Linked DNA regions of Actinoplanes lobatus. The protein of the gene in region 1 interacts with the protein of each later gene in a pairwise test. Links are inferred from orthologs where the notes say so. Each region holds a gene or a part of one and is shown on either strand. Other genes may lie near its edges.

What was found.
Region 2: the proteins of secG (region 1) and secA interact in binary tests that used the Escherichia coli proteins (3 or more experiments, as listed by UniProt). The link is inferred for Actinoplanes lobatus from one-to-one orthologs.

What each region holds. Positions count from the first base shown.
Region 1 is NZ_JACHNC010000001.1:3,998,621-4,005,265, forward strand. The notes cover bases 1-2,730. They hold secG (preprotein translocase subunit SecG), read left to right. Parts: upstream 1-1,103; coding sequence 1,104-1,358; downstream 1,359-2,730. Other genes in these bases: BJ964_RS18730 (phosphoglycerate kinase), read left to right, coding at 1-226; tpiA (triose-phosphate isomerase), read left to right, coding at 226-1,011; BJ964_RS18745 (RNA polymerase-binding protein RbpA), read left to right, coding at 1,500-1,841; BJ964_RS18750 (GNAT family N-acetyltransferase), read right to left, coding at 1,939-2,535; BJ964_RS18755 (hypothetical protein), read left to right, coding at 2,651-2,730. Outside these bases: more of BJ964_RS18755, read left to right, coding at 2,731-3,109; BJ964_RS18760 (RNA polymerase sigma factor), read left to right, coding at 3,158-3,733; BJ964_RS18765 (hypothetical protein), read right to left, coding at 3,675-4,172; pgl (6-phosphogluconolactonase), read right to left, coding at 6,077-6,645. UniProt on the Escherichia coli protein: Subunit of the protein translocation channel SecYEG. Overexpression of some hybrid proteins has been thought to jam the protein secretion apparatus resulting in cell death; while this may be true it also results in FtsH-mediated degradation of SecY.
Region 2 is NZ_JACHNC010000001.1:3,128,760-3,136,108, reverse strand. Bases 1,917-5,350 are described here. They hold secA (preprotein translocase subunit SecA), read right to left. Parts: upstream 5,021-5,350; coding sequence 2,117-5,020; downstream 1,917-2,116. Other genes in these bases: BJ964_RS14530 (GNAT family N-acetyltransferase), read left to right, coding at 5,207-5,350. Outside these bases: BJ964_RS14555 (hypothetical protein), read left to right, coding at 1-10; BJ964_RS14550 (DUF6912 family protein), read right to left, coding at 1-423; BJ964_RS14545 (helix-turn-helix transcriptional regulator), read left to right, coding at 626-856; BJ964_RS14540 (Rv3235 family protein), read left to right, coding at 981-1,532; more of BJ964_RS14530, read left to right, coding at 5,351-6,148; hpf (ribosome hibernation-promoting factor, HPF/YfiA family), read right to left, coding at 6,137-6,754; BJ964_RS14520 (ComF family protein), read right to left, coding at 7,036-7,349. UniProt on the Escherichia coli protein: Required for protein export, interacts with the SecYEG preprotein conducting channel.

The DNA.
Region 1 (6,645 bases):
GGGCGTCTTCGAGCTCGCCCCGTTCGCCGCGGGCACCCGTGGCGTGGCGGAGGCGATCACCAAGATCGACGGCTTCTCGGTCGTCGGCGGCGGTGACTCGGCGGCGGCGGTCCGTACCCTCGGCCTGGACGAGTCCGCGTTCGGCCACATCTCCACCGGCGGGGGCGCGTCCCTGGAGTACCTCGAAGGCAAGACGCTGCCGGGCGTCGCCGCACTGGAGAAGTGATGACGACCCGTAAGCCGATCATCGCCGGCAACTGGAAGATGAACCTCAACCACTTCGAGGCGAATCTCCTGGTGCAGAAGCTGGCCGCGAGCCTGACCGCCGAGCAGCTGGAGGCCGTCGAGACGGTCGTCCTGCCGCCGTTCACCGACCTGCGCACCGTCGAGTCGGTGATCGCGGACGGCAAGCTGAAGATCAAGTACGGCGCGCAGGACGTGTCGCCGCACGCCGGCGGTGCGTACACCGGTGAGATCGCCGGCGCCTTCCTCGCGAAGCTGGGCTGCTCGTACGCGGTGATCGGGCACTCCGAGCGCCGCGAGTACCACAACGAGAGCGACGAGCTGATCAACGCGAAGAACAAGGCGGCCTTCGCGGCCGGCCTCGTTCCGATCTTCTGCGTCGGCGAGGGACTCGACATCCGCGAGGCCGGCAACCAGGTCGAGCACGTGCTCGCCCAGGTCGACGCCGGGCTGGAGGGGCTCAAGACCGAGCAGCTCCAGCAGATCGTGATCGCGTACGAGCCGGTGTGGGCGATCGGCACCGGCAAGACCGCGACCCCGGACGACGCGCAGGAGGTCTGTGGCGCGATCCGGGCGCGGCTGGTGGAGAAGTTCGGCGCCGAGGTGGCCGATGTCGTCCGTATCCAGTACGGCGGCTCGGTCAAGGCGGCGAACATCGCCCAGATCATGGCGCAGCCGGATGTGGACGGCGCGCTGGTCGGCGGCGCGAGCCTGGACGCCGAGGAGTTCGTCTCCATCGTGCGTTTCCCGGAGCACGTCGCACGCTAAGAGTAAATAGCGCGTGCCCGGCCGTATGAATCGGCCGGGCACCCGCTATTGTGGGACCGCTGCTGTGCCCTTCGAGAGGAATGAACCCGACGATGCCGATCGCGTTCGCTTACACGTTGATCGTGTTGCTGATCATCACCAGCGTTTTGCTGACACTGCTGATCCTTCTCCACCGGGGCAAGGGCGGCGGCATGTCCAGCATGTTCGGTGGTGGCGTCAGCTCCAGTCTGGCGGGCTCCTCGGTCGCCGAGAAGAACCTGGACCGGTACACCGTTCTGGTGGGAATCATCTGGTTCGCCTGCATCGTCGGGCTGGGCTTCTGGCTCAAATTGGAGCTGGCTGCCTGACGGCGGCTCGTAGTCGTAGAATCTGCCGCGCGGCCGGTTTCTCCGGCCGCGCGGTTTTTTGTCATCACCGTCCGGTTTGCTCCTCATCTCCGCTTCGAGCCGGACAGACCTTCGAGGCCCCTCGAGACAGGAGTGACGTCCGTGTCCAGTGGCAGCGCTATCCGTGGCAGCCGTGTCGGGTCCAGCCCGATGCGACCCGACGAGCGCACCGAACCCGCTCCGCGCCGGCAGGTGACCTATTTCTGCTCGGCCGGACACGACAGCATCATCTGGTTCGCGGCCGAGGCCGCGATCCCCGAGACCTGGGACTGCCCACGCTGCGGTCAGCCCGCCGGGCTCGACAGTTCCAACCCGCCGGGGCGGGCGCGCACCGAGCCGTACAAATCGCATCTGGCATATGTGAAGGAACGGCGCTCCGAGGAGGACGCGGCGGCGATTCTCGCCGAGGCGCTCGCCAAGGTCCGCCAGCGGCGCGGCGAATGATCGACAGCGCACCGGCCGAGCGGGGCGGCCGGTGCGCTTCTCACCAAGCCGGCTCTTCTCACCAAGCCGGCTCTTCTCGCCGGGCCGATGTGTCCGCTCAGGCCAGCGGGCTGGTGTCTCGGGCCACGAAACGGGCGCCCGGGTCGGAGATCTCCAGATCCTCGAAGCCCAGCCGGCGGTAGAAGGCGTAGGCGCCGTGGTTCTCTGCGGCCATGCCGAGATGCACACCCGTGACCCCGGCCGCGCGCAGGCCGTCCAGGAAGGCCGCCATCAGCCCGCGGCCCATGCCGCGGCCCTGCCACTCCGGCAGCAGGTCGATGTGCAGATGCGCCGGATAGGGCGCGAATTCCGGCCGTAGCATCCGGTCCGGGTCGCGGTGCACCGCGAGAAGGCCGGTGTCGCGCGGATCGTCCGCCGCGAACCGGTCGACGGTGGCGGGCAGCCACTCCGAGCGGTACCACTCGACGAACGCCGGGGTGTCCGCCGTACCCAGGATGTAGCCGACCGCCGCGCCGGTCCCGTCGTCGAGCACATGCGCGTGCTCCGGCTCCCGGATCACGTAGGGGACGGCCCAGACGTCACCGAGCAGCCGGTCGGAGCTGTGCCTGCCGCGCGCGTCGCCACCGGACGCGGCGGTGCGCACACAGATGTCGTAGATCGCGTCGAGGTCGCTGGGCCGGTAGGCGCGGATCATCGGGTGCACCCCGGGGAGTCTAGGACTGTGGCGGCCGTCACATTCGGAGCGCCAACCTTTCGCCGGGCCACGCGTCTACTCCTGCGACAAGGCACCGATGATCAGGAGAGTCCCGATGCGTTTCTCGACCCGTGGCCTGAGCCTCACCCTCGGCGCGGCGGCCGTGCTGGGAATCGGCGGGCTGTCGGCCGCCGCGTTCGCCGACGACGCCGCGCCCACCCCGAAGCCGTCCCCGGCGGTCACGGCGCCGACCGCCACCGAGCCGACGGCGGAGCCGGTCCCGAGCCCCAGCGGCGAGGCGACGGCGCCCGAGCCCAGCGACCCGGCAGCTTCCCCGGCGCCGGTCACCGGGCAGAAGCCGACGGCGTCCCCGGCGCCGGTCACCGGCTACCAGGACCCCACACCGGCCCCGTCCGCGAAGGTCACGGTGACCAAGGCGCCCCCGAAGCCGGCCGTCACGCCGGAGACGCCGGCCGCCACCCGGGCGCCGGGGAAGCCGGCCGTCACGCCGGAGACGCCGACTGCCACCCGGGCACCGCAGAAGCCGGCCGTCACGCCGTCGCGGTCACGCTGACCCGGCGGGTACCGTTCGTTCCCGCCGCCTGACCCCCGAGGTTCGCCTGTGCTCTCAGTTCTGCCCTTCCCCGCCCTGTTCACCTGGCTGCGGGGCCTGTCCGCCGAGGTGCGCGCGGCCGGCCGCGGCGACCCGGGCGGGGCCCCGGCGATCAACGAGCTGTACCACAGTCGGCGGCTCAGCCTGGTCCGGCTGGCGGTGCTGATGGTCGACGACCTGCCGACGGCGGAGGACGTCGTGCAGGACGTGTTCACGGCGCTCTACCGGCGGCACGGGCCGGATCTGAGCGGGGTGACGGACCCGAACGCGTACCTCGTGACCGGTGTGACGAACGCGGCGCGCTCGGCACTGCGCCGCCGCCGCACCGCCCGCGCCTATGTCGCTCCGCCGCCGGAGGCGATCCCGGCCGCGGAGGACGAGGCACTGCTCGGGGAGAGCGACCGCGAGATGATGCGGGCGCTGCGCGGCCTGACCGTCCGGCAGCGGCAGGTGCTGGTGCTGCGCTACTGGTCGGAACTCTCCGAGGGGGAGATCGCCGACACGCTGCGGGTCTCCCGCGGAACGGTCAAATCGACGGCGCACCGGGCGCTGTCGATCCTGCGCGAGCGACTGGGGGAGCGGTGACCGACGAGGTGGAGCGCAGGTTGCGGAACGCACTGACGGCCCGGGCCGGGCAGATCACCGCGGAACGGCTGCGGTTCGAGCCGCCGCCGACGGTGGCCACGGCCCGTGCACCGGTGCGGCGCAGATGGTGGGCCGCGATCACGATCGCGGTCGCGACGGCGGCCGCCGGGGTGGCGCTGGGGTTCACGCTGCTCACCGGCCCTTCCGAACCGGCGCCGGTGCTTCCCGCCGACCCCGGGCCCGGCACGTCGCCGCCCGCCCCGGCCGCGTCCCTCGCGCCGTCGCCCGTCGATCCGTCGCCCTCATCGGCCCCGGCGACGCCGAGCCGGGCGATCACCACCACGCCCTCGCGGACGGGGGCCAAGCCGGAGACGTCCGCGCCGGCGAGATCCGAGCCGGAGAAATCCGCACCGCCGGCGACAGGGACGAGGTCGGTCACCGCCGGGCCGCAGGTGACGCCGGGCTAGACGGGGACGAGGCCGGTGACCGCCGGGCCGCGGGTGACGCCGGGCTAGACGGGGACGAGGCCGGTGACCACCGGGCCGCGGGTGACGCCGGGCTAGACGGGGACGAGGCCGGTGACCACTGGGCCGCGGGTGACGCCGGGCTGTAGAACCTTCGGTGGGCGAAGTCCGCGTTTCGCTTCCGGTTCCTTTCTTGTACGCGTGTCGCTGTCCCGCCTCTCAGGGCCGTTCCGTCCGGTCGGCGCGATCTTGCTGCCCACTCCGGCCTGTGCCGCGCCCGCCGGGCTGAGATCGGTTGGAATCCCGCGCGTGTGCTGTCGCTCGCTCCGGGTGGGTGGGTTGCGGTGGTGCTTGCCAGGCATCCCGGGTGGTGTTCTCGGCCGTCACGCCGGTCACGCCGGGCGGGTGGCGGCGGTTGCTGCCGGTCGCGTCATGCGGAGCCGTCGGGAGTCACTCACCGTGACTGTGGTGGTGGGTGCGTGAGGGCGCGTGGTGGACCCGGGTTGTTCCGGTGTTGTCTGACGTCGATGTCAAAGTCGCCTGTTCGCGTGTTTCCCCGCCTTTGCTGCGAGACCCGGCCGGTCACCGCCGCCCGTTCGAGCCATCCGCAAGCAGCGATGTAGATCCTGGGTAGTCGCCGCCGGCGGCGCGATCTTGAGCGATCGTGACTGTTCGGGAGTCTTCTTCTTGGCTGCCTACGGCCGAATCCGCAATCCCTCGCAGCAGGACGCGCCACCCGGAGCGATCTTGAACGATTTACCACCGCCTCGGGTGGCAAATCGTTCAAGATCGTACAACAGAGGCGGGTAAAGCGGGCGAAACGGGCGCCTGTTTCCGGCGAAAGCCCCATTTCCACCTAGCGCGGCGAACGACGCCCCCTTCGGCGGTTCGCCCGACCGAGCGCTTGACGTATAACCGCAAAAACCCAAGAAGAAGGCTCTTCGGAGGTATCCGATCACCCAAGATCGTCCAGGGGGAATGGGCCATGGGTGATGGTTGACCCCCGGATGGCAACCAGGCATCAAGATCGGCCGACAGCTTTGATCGCCCAAGATCGCCGGCGAGTTGGGATGGCGCCCGCAGCCATCCGAATGCGCGACTTGGCATCGAGGCCACCCGCAACCGGGAAATAGGCTCTCTGGCGACTTCGATCTTCCACATGAGCTGGTGATCGGGGCTTCTCGCTCACGCGAGTTGCGGCCGGCCGGGCATTCGGAAGTGAGCGCGCACAGTGAGTTCCACAGCGGGTGGGCGCACACGTTCGAGCGGCCGTAGGTATGGCGGGCGTACACGAAAGACGGCACGTGCGCGGCCGCCCGGCTATAGGTCACGTGGACGACCACGACACCGCCAGCGTGTGCACCCACCCTGGTGGAACCGCGACCACCCACCTAGAGCAACCGGCGCAACGGCCGAAAGCAGGCAGCCCAGGTGCCTGGGGAGCAAGAGCGTGACCACCCACCCAGAGCAACCGGCGCAACGGCCGAAAGCAGGCAGCCCAGGTGCCTGGAGAGCAAGAGCGTGACCACCCGCCCAGGGCGACCGAAAGCAGGCGACCGAAAGCAGGCGACCGAAAGCAGGCGACCGCGAGCAGGGCGGCCGTGGCCGGCGGCACGTGAGGAAGTGGCGGTCGGCCCGGCCTGCCCGGGCACCGATCTGAGCCCGGCGGGGCGGCACAGGCCGGAGCGGGCGGCAAGATCGCGTCGGCCGGACGGGACGGCCCTGATAAGGCGGGACGAGGACACGCGTACCAAAAAGGAACGAAACGCGGACCTCGATCGCGAAAGATCTCCGGACGGGGGCGAGGCTGGTCACCGCGGGGCCGGACGGTGACGGTCCCGGGTGCGTGACGCGCCCGGGACCGGGATCGCCGGGTGGGTCAGGCCCGTGTGGGCACGTTCGCGGCCGCCGCCTGGTCCAGGAGCCAGAGCGTCTTCTGTACGCCGGACGCGTTCGCCGCCGGCAGGTTGCCGCCGGAGAGGACGGTGCCGATGGGGGCGGCCTTGTCCGGGCCGGCCGCGATCAGCCACACCTCGTCGGCGCTCTGGATGGTGGGCAGGGTGAGGGTGACCCGGACCGGCGGCGGCTTCGGGCTGTCGAAGGTGGCGGCCGTCGGGCCGGTCTGCTGGAGTACCGGGTGGTTCGGGAAGAGCGACGCCACGTGGCCGTCCTCGCCGACGCCGAGCATGAGCACGTCGAACCGGGGGAGCGTGGCGCCCGGTTCGGCGGCGGCGGCCAGTTCGGAGGCGTAGCGGGCCGCGGCGGCGACCGCGTCGGTGCCGTCGGGGCCGTCGGAGGCGGGCATGGCGTGTACCCGGGCCGGGTCCAGCGGCAGCTTGTCCAGGAGGGCATCGCGTGCCTGGGTCTCGTTGCGGTCCGGGTCGCCGGACGGCAGGTAGCGTTCGTCGCCCCACCACAGATCCACCCGGGACCAGTCGATGGCGGCGG
Region 2 (7,349 bases), 870 kb from region 1 along the record:
CAACTCGTGATCCTCGGCGCCGTCGACGGTGAACTGGGCGTCCGAGTCACCGGCCAGCGCCTCGACGACCACCTCGACGGCGGCCGCCACCGCCTCCACCGCCTCGGTCCCGTCAACGTGGATGCTCGCCAGGTCGGCCAGGCTCACCGGCTGCGGCAGCCGGACCGTGCTCGACCCCAGCTCGGTGTCCTCGCTGGTCAGACCGGCGGCCGGGACGTCGGCCGAGACCACCACCCGGCGGCGCGGCGCTGACGGATCCTGCCGCAGCAGAGGCAGGGCGCCCTGGGCGGCACGGGTGAAGGCGACGTACTCCAGCTCCTCCTCGTCGCCCTCCGCGTACCACTCGCGGAGCGCGGGCGTCACCGCGTGCGCGATCAGCGTCTGATCGCCGAGCCGCCCACCGGCCCGCAGGGCGGTGAGCATCGGCAGTGTGGCCGGCACGTAAACCCGGACCAGGTCGGTGATCGGCACCGTCGTTCCTCCTGCACTCGGCGGTCGGGCGAGCACAGTACACCGTCATCTCGGCCCGGAGATGTCCCATTCCATCAGGAGTCTCCGGATCGAGGTCGCACCGGGTCCGCCACACGCCATCGGTGGCAAACTGAGGCCGTCGAAAGGAGGAGCCGTGCCGGAGCCCCGCTTCCTGCTGCTGTCCGACGTGGCCACCGAACTGAACGTCTCGGACTCGCAGGTCTATCACATGGTCCGCAGCGGCGAGCTGCCCGCGATCAAGATCGGTGGGCGCGGTCAGTGGCGCGTCGAGCGCTCCCAGCTGGAGAAATACATCCAGGAGAGGTACGCGGACACCGCCGCGTGGGTGCGCGACAACCCCCTGGCCGACCGCGAGGCGGAATGAGCGGTCGGCGGCTTTTGCGCCTCTTCCCGGATCGATGATCAGCCGTTGACCGGCCGAAGGCAACTGGACGATGCTTCAGTTCATCGAAGGCAAACGGAGGCAAACGCAAGGATTGGCGGTGGCGATGCGATCGACGGTCGAGATGGCGCCCACGATTCGGCTGCGCCCGGTTCCCCGGTCCGACCCACCTTTCGACGACGAGTCCGCGCCCCAGGTGTGGGCGCCGTCCCGGCAGCCGGCTCTGGAGTGGCCGGGTAACGCGCAGCGGGCGCCCCTCGGGCCACCGCCGGAGGCCCCCGCCGTGGCCGGAGCCTCCGGTGACGCGCGGCTCGCGGCCCGGCGGTTCGTGCACCTCTGCGTCGAGGTCCTCAACGGGTTCCGGCCCGCCGCCCACCTGCGGCGGATGGCACTGCCCGCCGAGGCCGCCGACGTGGTGGCGAAAGGCCTGGCCGGGGCGCGCCGGGCCGCCGAACTGCGCCGGGCGGGCCGGCCGCGCACCCGGCCGCCACGCCGCCACGCCCCCGTCGCGGTGCTGCGGTTGCGGCTGTGCGAGCCGCGGCCCGGCGTCGTCGAGGCCGCGGTCACCCTGGCCACCGGCGAGCGGACCTGGGCGATGGCCTTCCGGTTGGAGCTGCACCAGCAGACCTGGGCCGCCACCGCGCTCCTGATCATCTGACGCCTCCCACACTCCCGGGGCGACCGTCAGCAACCGAAGCGGCGGCCGTCCCGGGTCTCACCCGTGCCCGCTCCACCGGCGCCCACCCCGCACAAGTCCGTGGCTGGCTCCTAGGGTGCCCCTCGGAGCCAGCCACTCCCACCAAAACGAGCCTCTGCGCAGGCGGGCGCGGGCACGGGTTCGGGCGGGCGCGGGTTCGGGCGGGCGCGGGCCGGCAGGGCGGGCGCGGGCCGGCAGGGCGGGCGCGGGCCGGCAGGGCGGGCGCGGGCCGGCAGGGCGGGCGCGGGCCGGCAGGGCGGGCGCGGGCCGGCAGGGCGGGCGCGGGCCGGCAGGGCGGGCGCGGGCCGGCAGGGCGGGCGCGGGCCGGCAGGGCGGGCGCGGGCCGGCAGGGCGGGCGCGGGCCGGCAGGGCGGGCGCGGGCCGGCAGGGCGGGCGCGGGCCGGCAGGGCGGGCGCGGGCCGGCAGGGCGGGCGCGGGCCGGCAGGGCGGGCGCGGGCCGGCAGGGCGGGTGCGGGCGGGCAGGAATGCGGAACGGCCCGCGTGGGCCGGCCGGAGCCGGGCCACGCGGGCCGTTCGGGAGTGGATCAGGCCGCGCCGGGCCCGCCGTGGCAGCGCTTGTACTTCTTGCCCGAGCCGCAGTAGCAGGGGGCGTTGCGCGAAGGACCGTTCGACTCCGACTGGGAGGCCGAGGACCGGCTCGGCGAGCCGGCGCCGGTGTGCGCCGGGCTGGCCGGGACGGGCGACCCGCCGGGGCCGATCTGGACCGGCGCCGACTGCTGCTGGATCACCGGGCGGCCGGCGCCCGCCTCACCGTCGATGGCCGGTGCGGTGTACTGGAGGTTCTGCGGGCGGTTGGAGCCGCCGAGACCCTTGGCGTGCACCTCGACCCGCTCGGAACCGCCGTCGCCCTCCGGCTCCTCGCCGACCTGGGGCAGCTCGTAGGCCTGGCTCGGGTCGACGGTGATGGTGGGCTGCTCCTCGACCTGGACCTCCAGGTTGAAGACGAAGCCGACCGCCTCCTCCTTGATGCCCTCCATCATCTGGTTGAACATGTCGAAGCCCTCGCGCTGGTACTCCACCACGGGGTCGCGCTGGGCGTAGGCCCGCAGGCTGATGCCCTCCTGGAGGTAGTCCATCTCGTAGAGGTGCTCACGCCACTTCCGGTCGATGACCGCGAGCAGCACCTGGCGCTCCAGCTCACGCAGCGCCTCGGCGCCGAGCTCCTCCTCGCGGGAACGGTAGGCACCCCGCGCGTCCTGCTTGAGCTGTTCGGCCAGGAACTCCTGGTCGATCGTGCCCTTCTCGCCGCCGGACTCCTCGACGATGTCGTCGATGGTGACGGTGACCGGGTAGAGCCGCTTGAGGTTGGTCCAGAGCTGGTCCAGGTCCCAGTCCTCGGCGTAGCCGTCGGCGGTGGCCACCGTGACGATGTCGGCGATCACGTCGTCGATCATGTGGGTGACCTGCTCGTGCATGTCCTCGCCGTCGAGCACGCGCTTGCGCTCGGCGTAGATGACCTGCCGCTGCTTGTTCATCACCTCGTCGTACTTGAGGACGTTCTTGCGGATCTCCGCGTTCTGCGCCTCGATCTGGGTCTGCGCGTTGCGGATCTGCTTGCTCACCATCTTCGACTCGATGGGAACGTCCTCGGGGATGTTGAACCGCTCCATGACGGCCTCGACGGCGCCGGCCCGGAACCGCTTCATCAGGTCGTCCTGGAGGGACAGGTAGAACCGGGACTCACCCGGGTCGCCCTGCCGGCCGGACCGGCCGCGGAGCTGGTTGTCGATGCGGCGGGAGTCGTGGCGCTCGGTGCCGAGCACGTAGAGCCCGCCGGCGGCCTGCACCTCGGCGGCCTCCCGCTCGGTGGCCTCCTTGACGATCGGGAGCACCTCTTCGAGGGCCTTCGCGTACTCCTCCGGGTTCTCCACCGGGTCGAGGCCGCGCTGGTGCAGCTCGGCCGCGGCGGTGAAGTCCGGGTTGCCGCCGAGCAGGATGTCGGTGCCACGACCGGCCATGTTGGTCGCCACGGTGACCGCGCCCTTCCGGCCGGCCTGGGCGATGATCGTCGCCTCCTGGGCGTGGAACTTCGCGTTCAGCACGCTGTGCGGGATGCCCTTGCGGCGCAGCAGCTGGGAGAGGATCTCCGAGTTCTCCACCGACACGGTGCCGACGAGGACCGGCTGGCCGGTGGCGTGCCGCTCGGCGATGTCCTCGATGACCGCGTTGAACTTGGCCTTCTCGGTCTTGTAGATGACGTCCGGGTGGTCGATCCGGATCATCGGGCGGTGCGTCGGGATGCTGACGACGCCGACCTTGTAGACGCTGTTGAACTCGCCGGCCTCGGTCTGCGCGGTACCGGTCATGCCGCCGAGCTTCTCGTACAGGCGGAAGTAGTTCTGGAGGGTGACGGTCGCCAGGGTCTGGTTCTCCTGCTTGACCTCCACCCCCTCCTTCGCCTCGATGGCCTGGTGCATGCCCTCGTTGTAGCGGCGGCCGTGCAGGATGCGGCCGGTGAACTCGTCGACGATCAGGACCTCGCCCTCGGGGCTGACGATGTAGTCCTTGTCGCGCTTGTACAGCTCCTTGGCCTTGATGGCGTTGTTCAGGTAGCCGACCAGCGGAGTGTTCACCGACTCGTACAGGTTGTCGATGCCGATCCGGTCCTCGACCTTGGCGACGCCGCGCTCGGTGATCGCGATGGTGCGCTTGGCGTGGTCGACCTCGTAGTCGCCCTCGCCGTCCTTGCCCGCCTGGAGCCGGGCGACGATCTGGGCGAACTCGCCGTACCACCGGGCGGAGTGCTCGGCCGGGCCGGAGATGATCAGCGGGGTCCGGGCCTCGTCGATCAGGATGGAGTCGACCTCGTCGACGATCGCGAAGTTGTGCCCGCGCTGCACCAGCTCGGTCTTCGCCCACGCCATGTTGTCGCGCAGGTAGTCGAAGCCGAACTCGTTGTTGGTGCCGTACGTGATGTCGCACTCGTAGGCGGCGCGGTGCTCGGCGGACGGACGGTTCGGCAGGATGACGCCGACGGTCAGGCCGAGGAACACGTGCACCCGGCCGACCCACTCGGCGTCACGCTGAGCGAGGTAGTCGTTGACCGTGATGATGTGCACGCCCTTGCCGCTCAACGCGTTGAGGTAGGCCGGGAACACGCCGGTCAGGGTCTTGCCCTCACCGGTCTTCATCTCCGGGATGTTGCCGAAGTGCAGCGCGGCGCCACCCATCAGCTGGACGTCGTAAGCCCGCTGGCCGAGCACCCGTTTGGCGCCCTCCCGGGCCACCGCGAAGGCCTCGGGGAGCAGCGAGTCGAGCGACTCGCCCTCCTGACAGCGCTCCTGGAACTGCTGGGTGCATTCGCGCAACTCGTCGTCGGTCAGGTCGACATAGTCGTCCTCGATCGAGTTGACCGCTTCCGCGATCGCCTTGAGCCGTCGCACCATGCGGCCTTCGCCGGCGCGAAGAATCTTTTCCAATATCGACACGGGTCAACGCTCCCCTAGACAGTCTGCTGAACCATCGTAGGCACCTTCCCCGTGGACCTGTGACCCGAGCCTCCCGTGAAACTCACAAAAAGGGCGAAATACGCCATGAAGTTCGCTGACAGCGCATCCTCCGACTCATTTGCAAGCTGTTTGGCGCCCGGGCGCGTCCCGGACGAGGATGTCCCCGTGGATCAGAACAGCGAAGTGCGGCTCGAGGACGCGGGCGACGGGGCGTACGAGATCGTCGGCACCCGGTCCGGTGACCGCCTCGGCCGGGTCGCCCTGACCGGGGAGCGGGTGACCGTCGAGGTCGTGCCGGCGGCCCGGCGGCGCGGCGTGGCGACGGCGGCGCTGCGTGAGGTGAGCCGGCTCACCCTGCGCGACCGGGAGCGGCTGGAGCTGCTGATCCCGTGGGACAACCCGATCGCCCTGCGGGTCGCGCTGGCCGCCGGCTACACCCGGGAGGGGATCCGCCGGGGCACGCCCGAGCTGCTGGTCTACTCCCGTCTGGCGAGCGACAGCGGGGAGCCGGCACCGCGCCTGCTGCCCGACCTGCCCGGTGGCGAGCTGTCCGACGGCGTGATCACACTGCGCCCGCTCGGCGAGGGCGACGTCGACTTCTACACCGAGTTGCACAGCGTGCCGGACGTGGTGGCGACCAGCGTGCCGGCCGAGCCCAAGCCGGCCGACGAGATCCGCCGGCGCTGCTCACGGGCCGCCACGCAGTGGCTCACCGGGAGCCGGGCCGATCTCGTCATCGTGGACACCGCGACCGGGCTACCGGCCGGCGAGATCGATCTGTACTACCAGGAGCCGCCGCTGGCTCAGGCGATGATCGGGTACAGCACGCTTCCGGCGTACCGGAAAAGGGGTTTGACCACCCGCGCGGCGCAGTTGCTCGCCCTCTGGGTCTTCGCCGAGACGGACATCGTCCGTCTCGTGGCCGGCGCGCTCCCGACGAACATCGGCTCGCAGCGGGTGCTGGAGAAGGCCGGCTTCACGCGCGAGGCCTACCAGCGGCAGCGTCTGCCCGGGCCGGACGGTGGCCGGCTGGACGACGTGCAGTACGTGCTCCTCGCCGGAGACCTGCTAGCACAGGCCTCCGGCGCGGGAACCTCACATGCCTAGGCTGAGGATGCCGTAGTCGTATCCGCGGCGCCTGTACACCACACTGGGCCGCCCGCTCTCCTTGTCGTGGAACAGATAGAAGTCGTGCCCGACGAGCTCCATCTGGAAGAGGGCGTCGTCAACGGTCATCGGCTCGGCCGAGTGCTCCTTCTCCCGCACGATGCGCCACGGCTGGTTGTCCTCGTGCTCGGAGGGCTCGGTGTCGAGCTCCGGCTCGGTGAGCGTGGCGGTCCGTCCACCGGTCAGATCGGTGGGGAGGTTCGCGGTGGCCGCGGCGACGGAGACCGGCGCGTGCCGTCCGCGATGCACTCGGCGACGGTCGGCGGAGCGGCGCAGCCGGGCGTCCAACTTGTTGATCGCACAGTCCAGGGCAGCGTAGAAGTCCTGTGCCTGCGCCTCGGCGCGTACCACCGGCCCCTTCGTCCTGACGGTGATCTCGACCCGCTGGCAGATGTCGGACTGTCGCGGATTGCGTTCGTGGAACAGCTCCACGTCCGCCCTCATCAGCTTCTGGTCGTAACGTTCGACCTTGCTCAGCTTGTCGGCGACATGCTCTCGATAATGGTCGGGAACCTCTACGTTGCGGCCCTTGACGACAATGTCCACTCGTGACCTCCCCCAACGTTGTGCTTGGCGGGCGCCGAACCACGGCGCATCGAGCTGCTCGGTGAAGACGCCGCGTGACGAGAACCGACGCGGCCTACGTGAGTGAGACGACTCCTTTCCGGTGCGGCGAACAAGCCCTGGACTCGTGCGCTCCCGGTGGCGGGCAAGTTGATCGACTTACCCTCGTCACCTAGACGCTAACCTGCCTGTGGCCGTCAGTCACCCCTCGTTCGGGATACCGGATGGCTGACATTCGCCTCTATCGGCAAGCCGGACGCCGATCACAGTCGAATACGCGGGGAAAACGTGCGCAACTCTGTCGCTGCGAGCACCGCGGCACCTGTGACCTGCATGTCCGCCTCCTCAAGCCGGCGTACCACCGCGGCCAGTGTGGCCCCTGTGGTGACGATGTCATCCGCCACCACAAGAGTGCCTCGCCAACGGCCGTCGCGTCGCAGAACGCCGATCCGGGGGATCATTCGCAGCGAATTTACAGCTACTATCGCCCGTTCGTGCGCATCCAGTGACGTTGAGTCAGGACGCGGCAGGGCACGCAGCGGCTGCACCACGTTCACGAGATAGCCGGCCGACCGCA